DNA from 3 places in the Stenotrophomonas sp. SAU14A_NAIMI4_8 genome. Region 1 is predicted to be linked to each of the others. Evidence: predicted binding sites of a transcription regulator. Region 1 holds the regulator's gene; each other region holds the start of a gene.

Region 1 (5,466 bases):
GGCGGTGGTGCGCGTGCTGCAGAACCTGCTGGTCGAACGCATTCCGATCCGCCAGCTGCGCAAAATCGCCGAAGCGCTGGTCGAGCACGCCCCGTCCAGCCAGGACCCGGCCACCCTCACCGCTGCCGTGCGCAACGCGCTGGGCCGCTTCATCGTGCAGGAGATCGCCGGAATGTCGGCGGAGCTGCCGGTGTTCACCCTCAACCCGCAATTGGAACGTGTCTTGCAGGAGTCCACGCAGGGCAACGGCGCCGCGCTGGAACCCGGACTCGCTGAGCGACTGCACCAGAGCCTGGCCGAATGTGTCAGCAAGCAGGAAGCCCGCAACGAGCCCGCGGTTGTGCTGGTACCAGGCCCGGTGCGCGCCGCGCTGGCCCGCCTGGTCCGCCACAGCGTTCCGTCGCTGTCGGTCCTGGCCTACAGCGAGGTGCCGGAGGACAAGCGCCTGAAGCTGGTCGGAACGATCAGCTGACGCCGCCCACCGCAGCGCCAGAAAACAGACACCACTCTTCAATTGCAGCAACCGACAGATTCCAAGGGGAACCCGAACCGTGCAGACCACCGACCACCCGCGTTCTCCGACCGCCAATCCGCCGTCTTCGACCCGTGATCACAGCATGAAAATCAAACGCTTCGTCGCCGCCGACATGCGCTCGGCCATGAACCTGGTGCGCAAGGAACACGGGCCCGATGCCGTGATCCTGTCCAACCGCCGGATCGAAGAAGGCATCGAAATCGTGGCCGCCGCCCATTACGACGAAGGCGTGGTGCAGCGCGCACTGGATGCCTCGCGCCGCGATGTCGCGCCGCCGCCGGCACCGAAGCCGCGCACCGCCGCCGATGCCGTCATCGCCGCGGTCACCCGCCGCCGCAGCGCCACCCCGGCGCCGGAACCGATCGCGGCCACCACCTCGGCCGTGGCCGCCCTGGCCCGCGCCGCCGTCGGTGCCACCGGCCGCACCCTGGACAGCGCCGACGAGATCGTGCCGACCCGCGGCAGCACCGGCTTCGCCGACACCCTGGCCCGCGCCAGCGTCAACGAACCGGCACTGCCGGAACAGATCTTCGCCCCGTTCGCCCAGGCCATCGTCGCCCCGCCGGCACCTGCCGCTGAGGCCGCCGCGTCGGCCCCGATCAACCGCGCCCGCTTCCTGATCGATCCGCCGCACGACGAGCCGCAGGACACTGCCGCCCTGCCGCCGCCGCTGCCGATGACGGCCGAGGCGCCGACGGCCGCCGTGATCGCCGCCGAGCCGGCGGTGACCGCCGAGCAGCCGATCCCGGTACTAGCCGAAGCCACGCCGCAGCCCGAGCCCGCCCCGCAGCTGATGCCGGCGCCGGTGGTGACCGTGGTGGCCCAGGATGACGCCGAGATCCGCCAGCTGCGCCAGGAAGTGGCCGGCATGCGCCAGGTGATCGAGCGCGAGATGAACCGCTTCACCGACGAACGCCTGCGTGGCAACGCAGTGCGCGGTGCGGCGCTGGACCTGATGGACGAGTACGGCTTCGATGCCGGCCTGGCCCGCGATGTGGCCATGCAGATTCCGGCGGAAACCGAGGCCCACCGCGGCCGCGGCCTGATGCTGGGGCTGATCTCGCGCAAGCTGCCGATCGCCCCGGTCGATCCGCTGGAAGAAGGCGGTGTGATCGCCCTGGTCGGCCCCACCGGCGCCGGCAAGACCACCACCATCGCCAAGCTGGCCTCGCGCTTCGCCGAAAGCCACGCCGCCCGCGATGTGGCCCTGGTCACCACCGACACCCTGCGCGTGGGTGCCCGTGAACAGCTGTACGGCTACGGCCGCCAGCTCGGCATCGCGGTGCACGAAGCCAACAGCGGCACCGACCTGGACCAGCTGCTGGAACGCCTGAAGGACTACAAGCTGGTGCTGATCGACACCGCCGGCCTGGGCCCGCGCGACCGCGCGCTGGCCGCCCAGCTGCAGTGGCTGCGCGCCGCCCGCCAGGTGCGCACCCTGCTGGTGCTGCCGGCCAACACCAGCTTCGGCGACATGGACGAGGTGGTCCGCCGCTTCGGCGCGGCCAACCTGCAGGGCCTGGTGCTGAGCAAGCTGGACGAGACCGGCCGCTTCGGCAACGCCCTGTCGGTGGCCGTGGACCACCAGCTGCCGATCACCTGGGTGACCGACGGCCAGGACGTGCCGGACGACCTGCACCGTGCATCTGCAGCCAATCTTGTACTTCGCCTTGAAGATTTGCGCCGAGCGGCCGATATGCCCTGCAACCCGGAGTTGAACCATGCCGTCGCGTGAGTACGCCAAGCTGACCACCACCTTCCCGCTGACGGCCACCCGCAGCGAGCCGCTGGGCCCTGTGCGCACCATTGCGGTGACCGGCGGCAAGGGCGGCGTGGGCAAGACCAACGTGTCGGCCAATCTGGCCGTGGCGCTGGCGGGCATGGGCAAGCGCACCCTGTTGCTGGACGCCGACCTGGGCCTGGCCAACATCGACGTGATCCTGGGCCTGAACCCGACCTTCACCCTGGCCGACCTGGTGGCCGGCCGCTGCTCGCTGGACGATGTGATCATCGAAGGCCCCAACGGCGTGCTGGTGGTGCCGGCCGCGTCGGGCCGCCGGCACATGGCCGAACTGGCCCCGGCAGAGCACGTGGGCCTGGTCAACGTGTTCTCCGAACTGGAACGCGAGCTCGACATCATGGTGGTGGACACCGCCGCCGGCATCAACGACGGCGTGCTGACCTTCTGCCAGGCCGCGCAGGACACCGTGGTGGTGGTCTGCGATGAGCCGGCCTCGATCACCGACGCCTACGCGCTGATCAAGGTGCTGTCGCGCGAACGTGGCGTGGACCGCATCCAGGTGGTGGCCAACATGGTGCGCGACCCCAACGAAGGCCGCGTGCTGTATGAAAAGCTGACCCGCGTCTGCGAGAAGTTCCTGGCCGATGTCTCGCTGAACTACCTGGGCTGCGTGCCGCAGGATGACTGGCTGCGCCTGTCGGTGCAGCGCCAGCAGCCGGTGGTGAAGGCCTACCCGTCCAGTCCGGCCGCGCTGGCGATCACCGAGATCGCCCGCCGCACCGCGCGCTGGCAGGCCCCGACCGAGCCGCGCGGCGGCGTTGAATTCTTCCTGGAACGCATCCTGAAGCAGCGCGGGGTGACCGCATGAAAGGCGCAGCCCAGTACAAAGAGGTGCAGCGCGCCTCGGCCACCGACGTGATCGTGCAGCACTCGGACCTGGTGCGGCGCATCGCCCACCACCTGGCCGCGCGCCTGCCGGCCAGCGTGGAAGTGGACGACCTGATCCAGGCCGGCATGATGGGCTTGATCGAGGCCTCGCGTAGCTACGACGCCGACCAGGGCGCTTCGTTTGAAACCTATGCCTCGATCCGCATCCGCGGCTCGATGATCGACGAGATCCGCCGCGGCGACTGGGTACCGCGCTCGGTGCACCGCCGCGCCCGCGATGCCGCCGCCACCATCCGGCGCCTGGAACAGAGCAGCGGCCGTGCCGCCAGCGCCACCGAAGTGGCCGCGGCCATGGAAATGCCACTGCCCGACTACCTGCGCCTGATGGAAGACGCCTCGCGCGGCCAGGTGCTGAGCCTGGAATCGCGCATCGAAGACCAGGGCGAGCTGGACACCATCGCCCAGGGCGGCCCCACCCCGCAGCAGGTGCTGGAGCGCGGCGAATTCGGGCGCGAACTGGGCAAGGCCATCGGCCACCTGCCCGAACGCGAACAGCTGGTGCTCTCGCTCTACTACGAGCAGGAACTGAACCTGAAAGAGATCGGCGCGGTGCTCGGCGTGAGCGAATCGCGGGTCTGCCAGATCCATGGCCAGGCAGTGCTGCGCCTGCGTGGCCGACTGAAAGTCTTCGAGGCGGCCGACGCCGGCCTCGAGAATTGAACAACAAAGGAACTCTGCTTTGAACAAGAACATGCGCATCCTGATCGTTGACGACTTTTCGACCATGCGTCGCATCGTCAAGAACCTGCTGGGCGATCTGGGCTTCACCAATACCGCCGAAGCCGAGGACGGGCATGCTGCGTTGTCACTGCTGCAGAGCCAGCCCTTCGATTTCGTGGTGACCGACTGGAACATGCCCGTCATGACCGGCATCGAACTGCTCAAGGCCATCCGCGCCGACGCCAAGCTGAAGACCCTGCCGGTACTGATGGTCACCGCCGAAGCCAAGCGCGAGCAGATCATCGAAGCGGCACAGAACGGGGTGAACGGCTACATCATCAAGCCGTTCACCGCGCAGACGCTGGAAGAGAAGCTGGGCAAGATCTTCGAACGCCTGGCGGCCAGCGCCTGATGGATACCACGGTCGACAAGAGCGCCCTGGCCCTGCGCCTGCAGGAAGCACTGGATGCACTGGAAGCGGGCGACGAGAGCGCCTGGCGCCAGCGCATCGACAGTCTGGTGGCCGCGCGCACCCAGCCGATGATGAGCGGCCTTTCGCGGCTGGCCCGCGAACTGGGCCAGGCCCTGGGCGAGCTGCCGACCGTGCCCGACGAAGCCGGCGAGCTGGACGACGCCTGCGCGCGCCTGGACCACGTGGTGGCCATGACCGAACAGGCCACCCACCGTACCCTGGACCTGGCCGAAGAATGCCGCGCCCTGACCGAACAGCTGCGCGCCGATGGCCTGCAGCCGGGCCAGGACGTGCAGCTGGAGCGCATCCGCCACAACCTGACCGAGATCGCCCTGACCCAGAGCTACCAGGACCTGACCGGGCAGATCATCCGTCGCGTGGTCGGCATCGTCCGCCGCGTGCACGAAGGCTTCGGCGCGCTCGGCCTGCCGCCGGAACAGCATCGCACCGACCCGGAACTGGCCGGGCCGGCACTGAAGGGACTGGACCGCCACGCGGTCTCGCAGAACGACGCCGACGATCTGTTGTCGGACCTGGGGCTGTAAGCATGAGCGCGGTTGCCGACGACATCACTGCCGATTTCATCATCGAAGCACAGGAGATCCTCGATCGCCTGGGCGAACAGCTGGTGTCGCTGGAACAGGCACCGCAGGACAGCGAACAGCTCAATGCCGTGTTCCGCGGCTACCACACGCTGAAGGGCGGCGCCGGCTTCCTCGGCATCACCGCCATGGTCGAGCTGTGCCACGCCGCCGAAGAAGCACTGGGTTCGGCCCGTGCCGGCCAGGCCGTGCTGCAATCGCACCACTTCGACGCGGCGCAGCAGTCGCTGGATTACCTGCAGTCCATGCTCGACGCCGTTTCATCCGGCACCGAGCCGGGTTACGCACCGCCGGAACTGATCGCCCAGTTCGACGTGCATGGCGGCGCCGCACCCGCGACCAGTGCCAGCGCGGCCGCGGCACCGGCTGCCGGCGGCAGCGACCTGATCACCGACGATGAGTTCGAAGCGCTGCTGGACCAGTTGCACGGCGGCGGCGCGCCCACGGCCGTGGCCCCGGCGAAGAAGGCCGACGATGGCCTGATCAGCGAAGACGAATTCGAAGCGTT
Region 2 (5,466 bases), 2.0 Mb from region 1:
AACGAGGCGAACAGCTTGTTCACCGGTGCGCCCAGCTCCTGTTCCACGATCGCGTGGATGCGCTGCACCGGAATGGCGGCCACCTTTTCCTGCATGCGCTCCAGCGCGGTGGCGAATTCCACCGGCACCATGTCCGGGCGGGTGGACAGCATCTGCCCCAGTTTGACGAAGGTGGGGCCCAGCGCTTCCAGGTCGCTGACGAACTGTTCGGGATTGCCGTCGGGCGGCACGTCGGTATGGCTGCCCGCCGCATCCAGGTTCATGCCGGAAAACACGCCGGAATGGCGATAGCGCATCAGCAGGCGCAGGATCTGGCTGCGCCGGTTCATGCCTGTGACCAGCGGGGGATTGCCCGGGGCGGTGGACGGATTGCTCAAACGACACTCCTTGAAAGCGACGGCACCCTGTTGGTAGCGCCGGGCCACGCCCGGCGGACACCCTGTGCAGGTAGCGCCGGGCCATGCCCGGCGGACACCCTGTGCAGGTAGCGCCGGGCCATGCCCGGCGGATTTGGCAACGCCCCCAGTGTCCCCGCAGCGCGGTAGGCGCGCGGTGAACCCGCTACCGCCGTTGCCCCTGATCGGTCAGAATCCGTCCATTCCCTCTCTGGAAGTGCCATGGCCGGTGCCAGTCTGTTTGCCCTGCTCGACGATATCGCCACCCTGCTGGACGACGTCTCGATCCTCACCAAGGTTGCCGCGAAGAAGACCGCCGGCGTGCTGGGCGACGATCTGGCCCTGAACGCGCAGCAGGTGACCGGCGTGAACGCCAACCGCGAACTGCCGGTGGTGTGGGCCGTGGCCAAGGGCTCGCTGGTGAACAAGGTGATCCTGGTGCCGGCGGCGCTGGCGATCAGCGCGCTGGAAGCCTGGCTGCACAGCCGTGGCTGGAACGTGCCGCTGATCGTGCCGCTGATGATGATCGGCGGCGCCTTCCTGTGCTTTGAAGGCGTGGAAAAGCTGGCGCACCGCTTCCTGCATTCCGCCGACGAGGACGCCGAGCACCAGGCCGAACGCCGCAAGGCGCTGGCCGATGAGCAGGTGGACATGGTGGCGTGGGAAAAGGACAAGGTGAAGGGCGCGGTCCGCACCGACTTCATCCTGTCGGCCGAGATCATCGTGCTGACCCTGGGCGTGGTGGCGGTGGCCTCGTTCACCCAGCAGGTGCTGACCCTGACCGTGGTGGCGCTGGCGATGACGGTGTTTGTCTATGGCCTGGTGGCTGGCATCGTGAAGCTGGACGACGTGGGCCTGTACCTGTCGCGCAAGGGCGGGGCGGTGGCCGCGTTCGGGCGGGGCCTGGTGCGCTCGGCGCCGTGGCTGATGAAGTTCCTGTCGGTGGCCGGCACCGTCGCCATGTTCCTGGTGGGCGGCGGCATCCTGGTGCACAACATCCCGGCGCTGCACCACGCGGTGCAGGCGATGGGCGGGGAAGGGCAGTGGGGCTGGCTGATCAGCGCAGCGGCGAACATGGTGGTGGGTATCGTGGCCGGCGCCATCGTGCTGGCCGCCGTGACTGGCTTCCAGAAGCTGCGCGGGCGGTAGCCGCTGCTGCTCATGCCAACCAAGGTTGGCATCTACCAGAGCGGGTTTTCCGCGGGAATCGGCCCGGCGGATCGCATCAACCCGCCTGTACGCGGTTCTTGCCGTGGCGCTTGGCCTCGTACAGCGCATCATCGGCACGCCGCAGCAGGCTCTGTGCATCGTCGCCGGGCTGCCACTGCGCCAAGCCAGCGCTGAAATGCACCGGCACGCGCTGGTCGCGCACGGTCAGCACACGGTGCGCCAGTGAACGCTGCAGACGCTGGACCGTGGCCATGCTGTCTGCGCCCTGTGCATCGGGCAGCACCAGCACGAATTCATCGCCACCCAGGCGGGCCACGCCATCGGTGGCACGCAGCAGCAGCCGGCACACCGACACCAGGTGCTGCAGCAGCGCATCGCCACCGGCGTGCCCGTGGGCCTCGTTGGTCTGGTGGAAGTCGTCCAGATCAATCACCGCCAGCCCCAGCGGCGTGTTGTTGCGCGCGGCACGGGCCAGCTCGCGCTGCAGCAGTTCGTCCAGGCCGCGGCGGTTCAGGGCCTGGGTCAGCGGATCGATGCGGGCCAGGTCTCCGGCCTCGCGCAGTTCCTGTTCCAGTTCGGTGATGCGCTGTTCGGCGCGTTCCACTTCGGCGCGCGCGCTGGCCAGATGGTCGCGTGCCTGCGCGGCCTGCTGCTGCACCTTGCCGGTGTCATGCATCACTTCCTGCAGCAGCTGGTTCAGATCGGCGATGCTGCGTGCTTCGCGCAGCTGCAGCGCATAGCTGCCGATACGGTCGTGGTATTCGCCGGTGCTGGTGGCCATGCCATCCATGCGTTCGATGAACTCGCCCATCAGCCCGCGCATGGCGGCCTTGGATTCATCGATGCCCTGGCGCAGCAGCCCCTGCTTGTAGATCACTTCGCGCAGTTCGGCGCGGGTGCGTTCCACCGCTTCGGTATCCAGCGGGCCGGTCAGCAGCTGCTGCACGGCGGTGATCTGGCCCTGCAGCCAGCTGCGGTCGTCCAGCAGCTCGCTTACGTTTTCCAGCAGCAGGGCAAACAGTTCCAGCAGCAGGGCCTGCTGTTCCTGCCAGCTTTCCGCGCGCACGCCCACCTGGTGGCCGAGTTCGCGCACGCCCTGTTCGATGGGTTCCAGCGCCACGCCGGGCTGCCACTGGCGCAGGCGCGTTGCCAGCGCCTGGGCCTGCTCGCGCAGGTCGGGGTCGTGCTGCAGCAGGGCCACCACCGCACCGCCCAGCAGCAGCCGCAACTGTTCGGACAGGCGCAGGCTTTCGGGCTGGCCATCGGGGGAGTGCTGTTCGATGGTGCGGATGTACTTGTCGATCAGCTGGCGCATGGCCCGGCCATAGCGCGGCCAATCGGCGCTGGCCTGGGCCGACTGCAGGCGGTCGCCCATGTCGCCCAGCTCGCCGGGCAGGGTGGCCATGCCGTTGGCGAAGGCGGCCAGCAGCGGCTCGGGCGCATCGGCGCCGGCGAACAGCTGCTGCAGGGCCACGCCGCCGCCGCCCTGCAGCACCACCCGGTCGGCCCGGCCATCGTCCACCACCGCGCGGACGCGCGCCGGCGGCCCAAGGGCGGTGCCGGGGGCAGGGCGGTGGTCTGGCTGGTCCGTCATGGAGCGAATCCCGGGGGTGGCAGGGGCTGGTTCCAGCATATCGGCGCGGCCGCGCACGGCTTGAACGGATAGCATGGGGCCACAGAATGCAGCAGTGGGGGTGGGTATGCGTGTGATGTTGCTGGGGGCGACCGGGCTGGTCGGTGGTCTGGCGCTGCCGATGCTGCTGGACGACCCGCGCTGCCGCGCCGTGGTGGCACCCACGCGGCGGCCGCTGGACCTGCGTGATGCCAAGCTGCACGCGCCGGTGCTGTCCTTCGACGCAGTGCCCGAGGCGCCGGACTGGGCGCAGGTGGATGCGGTGATCTGCGCCCTGGGCAGCACCATGGCCCAGGCCGGCAGCCGCGAGGCGTTCTACCGGATCGACCACGACTACCCGCTGGCCTTCGCCAATGCGGCCCGCACCCAGGGCGCCCGCGCCTTCGTGCTGAATTCCGCGGCCGGGGCCAACCCGCGTTCGGCGGTGTTCTACAGCCGGGTGAAAGGCGAGCTGGAGCGCGACCTGCGGGCGCTGGAGTTCGCCTCGCTCACCCTGGTGCGGCCCGGCTTGATTGGCGGCCATCGCCAGCAGGTGCGCCGCGGCGAAGCGTTCGCGCTGAAGGTGCTGGGCGCGTTGGATCCGGTGCTGCCACGGGCCTGGCGGATCAACCCGGCCGAGCGTATTGCCAAAGCACTGGTGGATGCCGCGCTCGCCCCGGCCCCGGGCGAGCACATCGTGCCATCGCGGGATCTGGTGGGCTGAGCGGTAGAGTCGAGCTTGCTCGACTGCCTTTGCTCTTCGCTCTTCGCTCTTCGCTTTCCGTAGAGTCGAGCTTGCTCGACTGCTCTTCGCGAACAGCAGTCGAGCAAGCTCGACTCTACCAAGGCAAATGCCAAGGCAAATGCCAAGGCAAATGCCAAGGCAAATACCAAGGCAAATACCAAGGCATTTGCCAAGGCAGTGGATCGCCGCATTGCGCCCACAAAAAAACGCCGGGCATTGCCCGGCGTTTCTCCAACCCATGTGCCAACCAAGGTTGGCACCTACCATTCAGTTCATGTGCGAACCCAGGTTGGCACCCACCCATCAATGGGTCGATCAGCTGGCCAGTGCCAGGTCGTCCATCATCGCGCGCAGGAAGCGGGCCGCTTCGCCGCCGGTCGCCGCGCGGTGGTCGAAGGTGACCGACAGCGGGATGACCTTGTGCGCTTCCACGCCGCCCATCACCGGGGTCATCTGGTGGCGGGCACGGCCGGCACCGACGATGGCCACGCACGGCGGCACGACCACCGGCGTGGCGTAGCGGCCGGCGAACATGCCGAAGTTGGACAGCGAGATGGTGTAGCCACTCAGTTCCGAGGCGGCGATGGAACGCGATTCCACCTGCTCGCGCAGACGGTTCACGCCTTCGCGGATGCCGCGGGCGTCGAGCATGTCGGCATTGCGCAGGGCCGGCACGAACAGGCCGTCGTCGGTGTCCACGGCAATGCCGATGTCCACCTGCGCGTGCAGGGTGCGGGTCAGTGCCTCACCGTCGAACCAGGCATTCATGGCCGGCACCTTCTGCGCGGCCACCACGATCGAACGCACCAGGCGCGCGGTCACATCGTTGCCCGGCAGCCAAGCGTGGATGTCGGCGTCGTCGTTCAGCGTGGTCGGCACGACCTTGCTGTGCGCGTCGGCCATCACCCGCGCCATGTTGCGGCGTACGCCCTTCAGCGGTTCCGGCTGGCCCTTGGCGACCACGCCCGGCGGCTGGGTGCGCATGGGCTTGCCGGCGGCCGACAGCGGGGTGCGGGCTTCGTTCTGCACCGGCGCCGACACCTGCGCCGGAGCCGGCGCTGCATAAGCAGCGGCAGCCACCGGTGCCGGGGCGGCGCCCAGCTTGGCGGTGCCGTTGGCAGCGGCCTGCTTCACGTCGGCCATGGTCACCGCGCCATCGGCGCCGGTGGCACGCACGCGCGACAGGTCCACGCCCAGCTTGCGCGCGGTGGCACGCACGGCCGGCACGGCCTTGACGCCACCAACGGCCAGCGCCTGTTCGGTATGTACGGCGTTGGAGCTCTGCATGGCGCCGACCACGGTGCCAGCGTCATCGCGCTCGGCCTTGGCTTCTTCGGCCACGGCCGGGGCCGGGGCTGCAGTCGGAATGGGCGGCGGGGTCGGTGCGGCGGCAGCCGGTGCCGGCGCATGGCCGTGGCTGTGGCCGGTGTCCTGGCCATCGGCGCGCTGCGGCAGGTTCGGGTCGATCTCGAAGCTGGCCAGCACCGAACCGGTGGGAATGATGTCGCCGGCCGCGCCGGACAGCTTCAGTACCTTGCCGGACA
Region 3 (5,466 bases), 1.1 Mb from region 1:
CCGCAGCCACCAGCCCAGCCCCAGACCGAGCACCACTCCCAGCACGATCAGCTGCGACAGCCGCATGGCATCACTCCTGCATCACCACGGGCACCGATTCGTCCACCGCATCGGCCACGCGCAGCGCATCCCAGTTGGTCATGCGCACGCAGCCATGCGATTCGGTCTTGCCCACGTGGCCGGGTTCGGGGGTGCCGTGCAGGCCGTAATGCGGCTTGGACAGATCGATCCAGACCCGGCCAACCGGATTGTTCGGGCCCGGCGGCAGCGTCGCCTTCTTGTCGCCCTTGCGGGCATCCCAGAACAGCTTCGGGTTGTAGTGGAACGGCGGGTCGCGGAACACGCCGAGGATCTTCCATTCGCCGATCGGCAGCGGATCGTGCTCGCTGCCGGAGGACACCGGCACCTGCGCGATCACCTTGCCCTGCGCATCCAGCAGCTGCAGGGTGGAATCGGATTTGTCGATCAGCACCTTGGCCGCTTTTGCCAGCGGCGCTGGGGCGATGTTGGGTACCTGGATGCGACTGCCGGCCTTGCCCAGGTCCACGCCGGGGTTCAGCGCTTTCAGCAGCTCGGGTGAGGCGTGGAAGCGCTCGCCCAGCGCTTCTTCCCCGCTGGCGTAGCCCAGGGCTTTCAGCTTGGCCTGCGCAGCAGGTGTCTTCGGTACCGGCTGGAACGGCCCGGCCACGTCTTCTTCCGTCAGCGTGTAGCTGGCCAGTGGCGCGGTGGCATCGGCCTGCAGCGCCTTCCAGGTGGCATCGTCCAGTTCACCGGTCACTGTCAGCCCGTGCGCGGCCTGGAAGCCCGACACCGCGCGGCGCTGGTTGCTGCCCACTTCGCCATCGATCTGGCCGGGCGAAAAATTGGCGCGGTCCAGCAGTACCTGTGCGTGCAGCGGCGATCGCAGTGCGGTGTCCGGGCCGGCCTGCTCGGCAATGGGGGCGGGCAGGCCGGCGGGCGGCGCCTGCGCGAACACAGGGCTGGCCAACAGCGAAAGCGCAAGGACGGCTACACGGGGTGAAAGCATGGAAAGCTCCTGCGGGGTACGCATGCACCATGCCTGTGCCCCGCGGCCAGCCTGCGTGAACGCGCCGCCTTGGGTCTGTGAAGCGGGACGGTCAGGGCGTGTCTGCCTTCTCGACCGCAGGCCGCGCAATCCGTTGCAGCTGCAGTACGCCGAACGCCACTTCGGCCGCGGTGAACAGCAGCACGATGCTGCTGGCCCCGTGTACCACGGCGTACACCTGCCAGACAGCAAACAAGCCGCGGGCAACGGCATCCAGGCGTCCCATCAGCACGCTGGGGGACCACCAGCGCGCCAGTGACCACACCACCACCACCGATCCCAGCAGGTTGGCCAGCAGCATGTGCAGCGGGTCCAGCGCGGGCACCGCGCCGGGCAGCGACCAGGCGGCGGCCAGCGCGGCCATGGCCGCGTGCACGGCGGCGAAGCCCCAGGGCAGGGCGAAGGGCAGGGTGACCAGCAGGTCGTAGGCGGCGCTGGCACGGACGATACGCAGATAGGAGGGGAGCTGCATGGAGCACTCGTTCGCTGAAAGAGCGCCCACTGTCAGGCCTGAAGTAAACTTCAAGGTCAAGCTTTGTTGGAGCATCCATGCGCATCGGTGAACTGGCCCAGGCCTGCGGGCTGTCCCGCGAAGCACTGCGCTTCTACGAGAAGCAGGGCCTGATCGGCGCCCGCCGGCTGGGCAACGGCTACCGCGACTACCCGCCGGAAACGGCGATGCTGGTGCACTACATCCGCACCGCACAGCAGCTGGGCTTCACCCTGGCCGAGATTGGCCAGCGCCTGCCCACCCTGTGGCAGCAGGAGGACGCCGGCGCACTGCTGGCCATCGCCCTGCAGCAGAAGCTGGCCGACATCGATGCGCGCATCCATGCCCTGAGCGCGCTGCGCGATGACCTGGCCGGCCGCCTGGCCAGTGCCTGCCCGCTGCAGCCCAGCGCTGGCTGAGGTGGGCCGGCCCCACAACGTGAACGGCACCGGAAGCGTTCACACTGCGTGCGTCAAGGCGGCGTGAGGGCAGGCCGATAAGGTCGGACCCCCCCACGTCTTTGGATGCATCGATGAACTACTTGAGGAACGTCAGGGTTGCCTGGCGTCTTGGCCTTGGCTTTGGCCTGCTGTTGCTGCTGGTCGCGGCCGTGGTCGCTACCGGTGCCACCGCCACTGCCGTGCAGAAGCACGCCATGCAGCAGGTTGTGGACGTAAGCGTGGCCAAGGTGCGGCTGCTGTCAGAAATGCTGGACGCCAACAACCAGATGATGGTCGTGCGCCGCGAGATGCTGATCCGCCAGGGCGACGCCCGCGAGGCCGACGAGCAGCGCATTGCCGACCTGGTCAAGCGCTACGAAACCAGCTGGACCCGCTACCAGGCGCTGCCCGGTGATGCCGACGGCAAGGCGATTGGCGAGGCCATCGCGGCAAAGCGCGCCATCGCACGGCCCCTCAACAAGCAGACCAGCGAGCTGATGTCGCAGGGCGATTTCCCCGGCGCGGTAGCCCTGACCCTGGGTCCGGTGCAGGAAGCAGCCAATGGCTGGAACCAGGCCCTGGCCGATGGCGTGGCCTACGAGGAAAAGGAAAGCCGCGAAGCGGCCGCCGAAGCCATCCGCCTGGGCGAGCGCAGCCTGCTGCAGTTGTTGGTGCTGGGCGGCGTTGCGCTGCTGGTCGGCATTGCGGCCTCGGTGATGATCGGTCGCAGCATGACCGCGCCGCTGGCGCGTGCCGTGCAGTTGGCCCAGCGCCTGTCCAAGGGCGAACTGGACCAGGAATTCCGCCTGGGTGGCCGCGATGAGCTGACCCAGCTGGGCGAGGCCATGGCCAGCGTGCGGCAGAGCGTGCAGGCCGCCATCGGCGCGCAGCTGCAGATGGCCGAGCAGCATGAGGCTGGCGCGATCCGTTACCGCATGGATGCCAGCGCCTTCCCCGGCGACTTCGGCCGCATGGTGCAGGCCACCAACACGCTGGTGGAATCGCACGTGCAGGTGGAACTGCTGATGGCCGAGGTCATGCAGCGCTACGCGATCGGCGATCTCAGCCGCGACCTGCCGCAGTACCCGGGCGAGAAGGGCGAATTCACCCGCACCCTGGCGGCGGTGAAGCAGAGCCTGATGGCCATCAGTGCGCAGATCGACGGCCTGGCCCGTGCAGCGGGCGCCGGCGATTTCAGCGTGCGTGGCGATGCCGCCGCGTTCCAGTTCCAGTACCAGGCCATGGTCGAGCATCTGAACGCGATGATGGCCAGCTCGCAGTCCAGTATTTCCGACGTGTCCGACGTGCTGCAGGCCATTGCCCAGGGCGACCTGACCGCGCGCATGGACGGCCAGTACCAGGGCGTGTTCGCGCGCATGCGCGACGATGCCAACACCACCACTGCGCAGCTGACCGGCATCGTGCGTGGCATCCAGGATGCCGCCGGCAGCATCAACAACGCGGCGCAGGAACTGGCCGCCGGCAACAGTGACCTGTCGCGCCGTACCGAACAGCAGGCAGCGAATCTGGAAGAAGCCGCCGCGTCGATGGAAGAACTGACCTCGACCGTGCGCCAGAATGCCGAGCTGGCCCGCCAGGCCGACAGCGAAGCGCACGCGGCCGGTGCCGCAGTGCGTGCGACCGAACAGGCCATGGCGCAGATGGCAACGGTGATGGGGGAGATCGACCAGTCCTCGGCACGCATCTCGGAAATCTCCGCCACCATCGACGGCATCGCGTTCCAGACCAATATCCTGGCGCTCAATGCCGCCGTGGAAGCGGCGCGTGCCGGCGAGCAGGGGCGTGGCTTTGCCGTGGTGGCCAGTGAAGTGCGCACCCTGGCCCAGCGTGCCGGCGTGGCCGCCAAGGAGATCAAGGAGCTGATCGACGATTCGGCGGCCAAGGTACGCAGCGGCCTGGACGTGACGGTGGAGTCGCAGGCCGCCATTGCCCGCCTTGCCCAGGCCAGCGCACGCACCAACCAGCTGATGAGCGATATTGCCGCGGCCAGCAAGGAACAGGCGGCCGGCATCGAGCAGGTCAACCAGGTGGTGGTGCAGATGGACCAGGTGACCCAGCAGAACGCGGCGCTGGTGGAAGAAGCCACCGCAGCCAGCCGGGCGCTGGAAGAGCAGGCCGAGGCGCTGGCCACGTCGGTGGCGGTGTTCCAGCTGGAGCAGGGCACCGCTGCCCGCGCCACGGTGGCGCGCGCAGCCTGACCGGCCGCCCCCGGTAGCGTCGAGCTTGCTCGACGCTACCGGGACTGCGGCGGTCAAGAACGTAGAGTCGAGCTTGCTCGACTGCTCTTGATCTACCCACGCAGGCAGTCGAGCAAGCTCGACTCTACCGCCGGGCGCCGTTTTCGGCGATGCTCGGGGGCAAAGGGGGATCGGGCATGGACAGCAGGGAACCGGAACCGGCCTATGGCGATGTGCCGCGGCTGCAGGATATCGAGGTCGTAGCCGTTGCCGCGCGGGAGCCACCGACCGACTGGTCGATGCTGCCGCTGACCCGTGGCGACGATGATTCCCTGGTGATGCGGGCCCTGCGGCGCATGCGCCGCGAACCGGCGCTGCTGTTCACCGTGGCCTATCTGCTGGTGTCACTGCTGGGCCTGTGGTGCAGTTTCTGGTTCTACCAGGGCTTTGAACTGTCGATCCTGGATTACATGCAGCCCAGCGACTTCCTGGTGGCCGGCATGCGCGACCCCGCTTACGTGCTGTTGCTGCTGCTGGGCGTGTTGCTGGTGCTGCTGGTCAGCTGGCCCGACACCCTGCGCGCGCGCAACGCGGCCAAGCTGCAGACGCTGCGCCAGCGCAGCATGCTGTGGCGGGTGGTGCTGTCGCGCTCGGTGCTGACCAGTTGGGATGGGCTGCGGCTGCGCGCACTCACCGCGATGACCCTGGCCGTGGCAGCGTTCATGGCCGTCGGCGCAGCGAACTATGTGATGGTGCGCGGCGAGCAGATCCGCAACCACGGGCGCGGCGAAGTCGTGCAGCTGCAGCTCAATGGCGATGCGGCACCGTTGCCGGGCACCGCGCGTCTGCTCGGTTCCAGCAGCGCCTTCCTGTTCGTCTGGTGGCCACAGCAGCGGCGTGCCGAAGCGATTCCGATCGCCGCCGTGCGCAAGCTGCAGGCGCTGCCGGTCGCGGTGCGCACGCCGGCGCCGGCCGCACCCGCGCCGGGGGCGCCACGTTGACCGGCCTGGTGCCGCCCTGCCTGGTGATGTTGCCGGGGCTGGATGGCACCGGCCACCTGTCGGTCGCGTTCCTGGCCGCCGTCCGCGCGCACGGTGTGCCCACCCGCGCGCTGGCCCTGCCCAGCAACGGCCCGCAGGACTACGCCAGCCTGCTGCAGCTGCTGCGCCCGCAGCTGCCCAGCCAGCCGTTCGTGCTGCTGGGTGAATCCTTCGCCGGCCCGTTGGCCATGCAGTTGGCGGCGGAGGCGCCGCCCGCGCTGCGCGGACTGGC

Evidence for each region. The regulator FliA, encoded in region 1, starts transcription of late flagellar genes. The targets are predictions, from matches to a motif close to TAAAGTTTNNCNNNCNNNGGCCGATAA.
Region 2: C1930_RS18595 (GGDEF domain-containing protein) is a predicted target of FliA. The motif match lies at 3,197-3,223, and genes of this name have one in related genera.
Region 3: C1930_RS14775 (methyl-accepting chemotaxis protein) is a predicted target of FliA. The motif match lies at 2,030-2,056, and genes of this name have one in related genera.

The regions. Positions count from the first base shown of each region.
Region 1 is NZ_CP025999.1:2,102,961-2,108,426, reverse strand. It holds gene flhA (flagellar biosynthesis protein FlhA) at 1-472, shown strand, start outside; gene flhF (flagellar biosynthesis protein FlhF) at 618-2,270, shown strand; gene C1930_RS09715 (P-loop NTPase) at 2,257-3,144, shown strand; gene C1930_RS09710 (RNA polymerase sigma factor FliA) at 3,141-3,884, shown strand; gene cheY (chemotaxis response regulator CheY) at 3,904-4,296, shown strand; gene C1930_RS09700 (protein phosphatase CheZ) at 4,296-4,901, shown strand; gene C1930_RS09695 (chemotaxis protein CheA) at 4,904-5,466, shown strand, end outside.
Region 2 is NZ_CP025999.1:4,129,965-4,135,430, reverse strand. It holds gene C1930_RS18605 (AarF/UbiB family protein) at 1-329, opposite strand, end outside; gene C1930_RS18600 (DUF808 domain-containing protein) at 618-1,544, shown strand; gene C1930_RS18595 (GGDEF domain-containing protein) at 1,621-3,159, opposite strand; gene C1930_RS18590 (NAD(P)H-binding protein) at 3,266-3,901, shown strand; gene C1930_RS18585 (dihydrolipoamide acetyltransferase family protein) at 4,238-5,466, opposite strand, start outside.
Region 3 is NZ_CP025999.1:3,214,559-3,220,024, reverse strand. It holds gene C1930_RS14795 (M23 family metallopeptidase) at 1-66, opposite strand, end outside; gene C1930_RS14790 (L,D-transpeptidase) at 71-1,027, opposite strand; gene C1930_RS14785 (hypothetical protein) at 1,119-1,538, opposite strand; gene C1930_RS14780 (MerR family transcriptional regulator) at 1,616-1,975, shown strand; gene C1930_RS14775 (methyl-accepting chemotaxis protein) at 2,089-4,215, shown strand; gene C1930_RS14770 (hypothetical protein) at 4,392-5,195, shown strand; gene C1930_RS14765 (alpha/beta fold hydrolase) at 5,192-5,466, shown strand, end outside.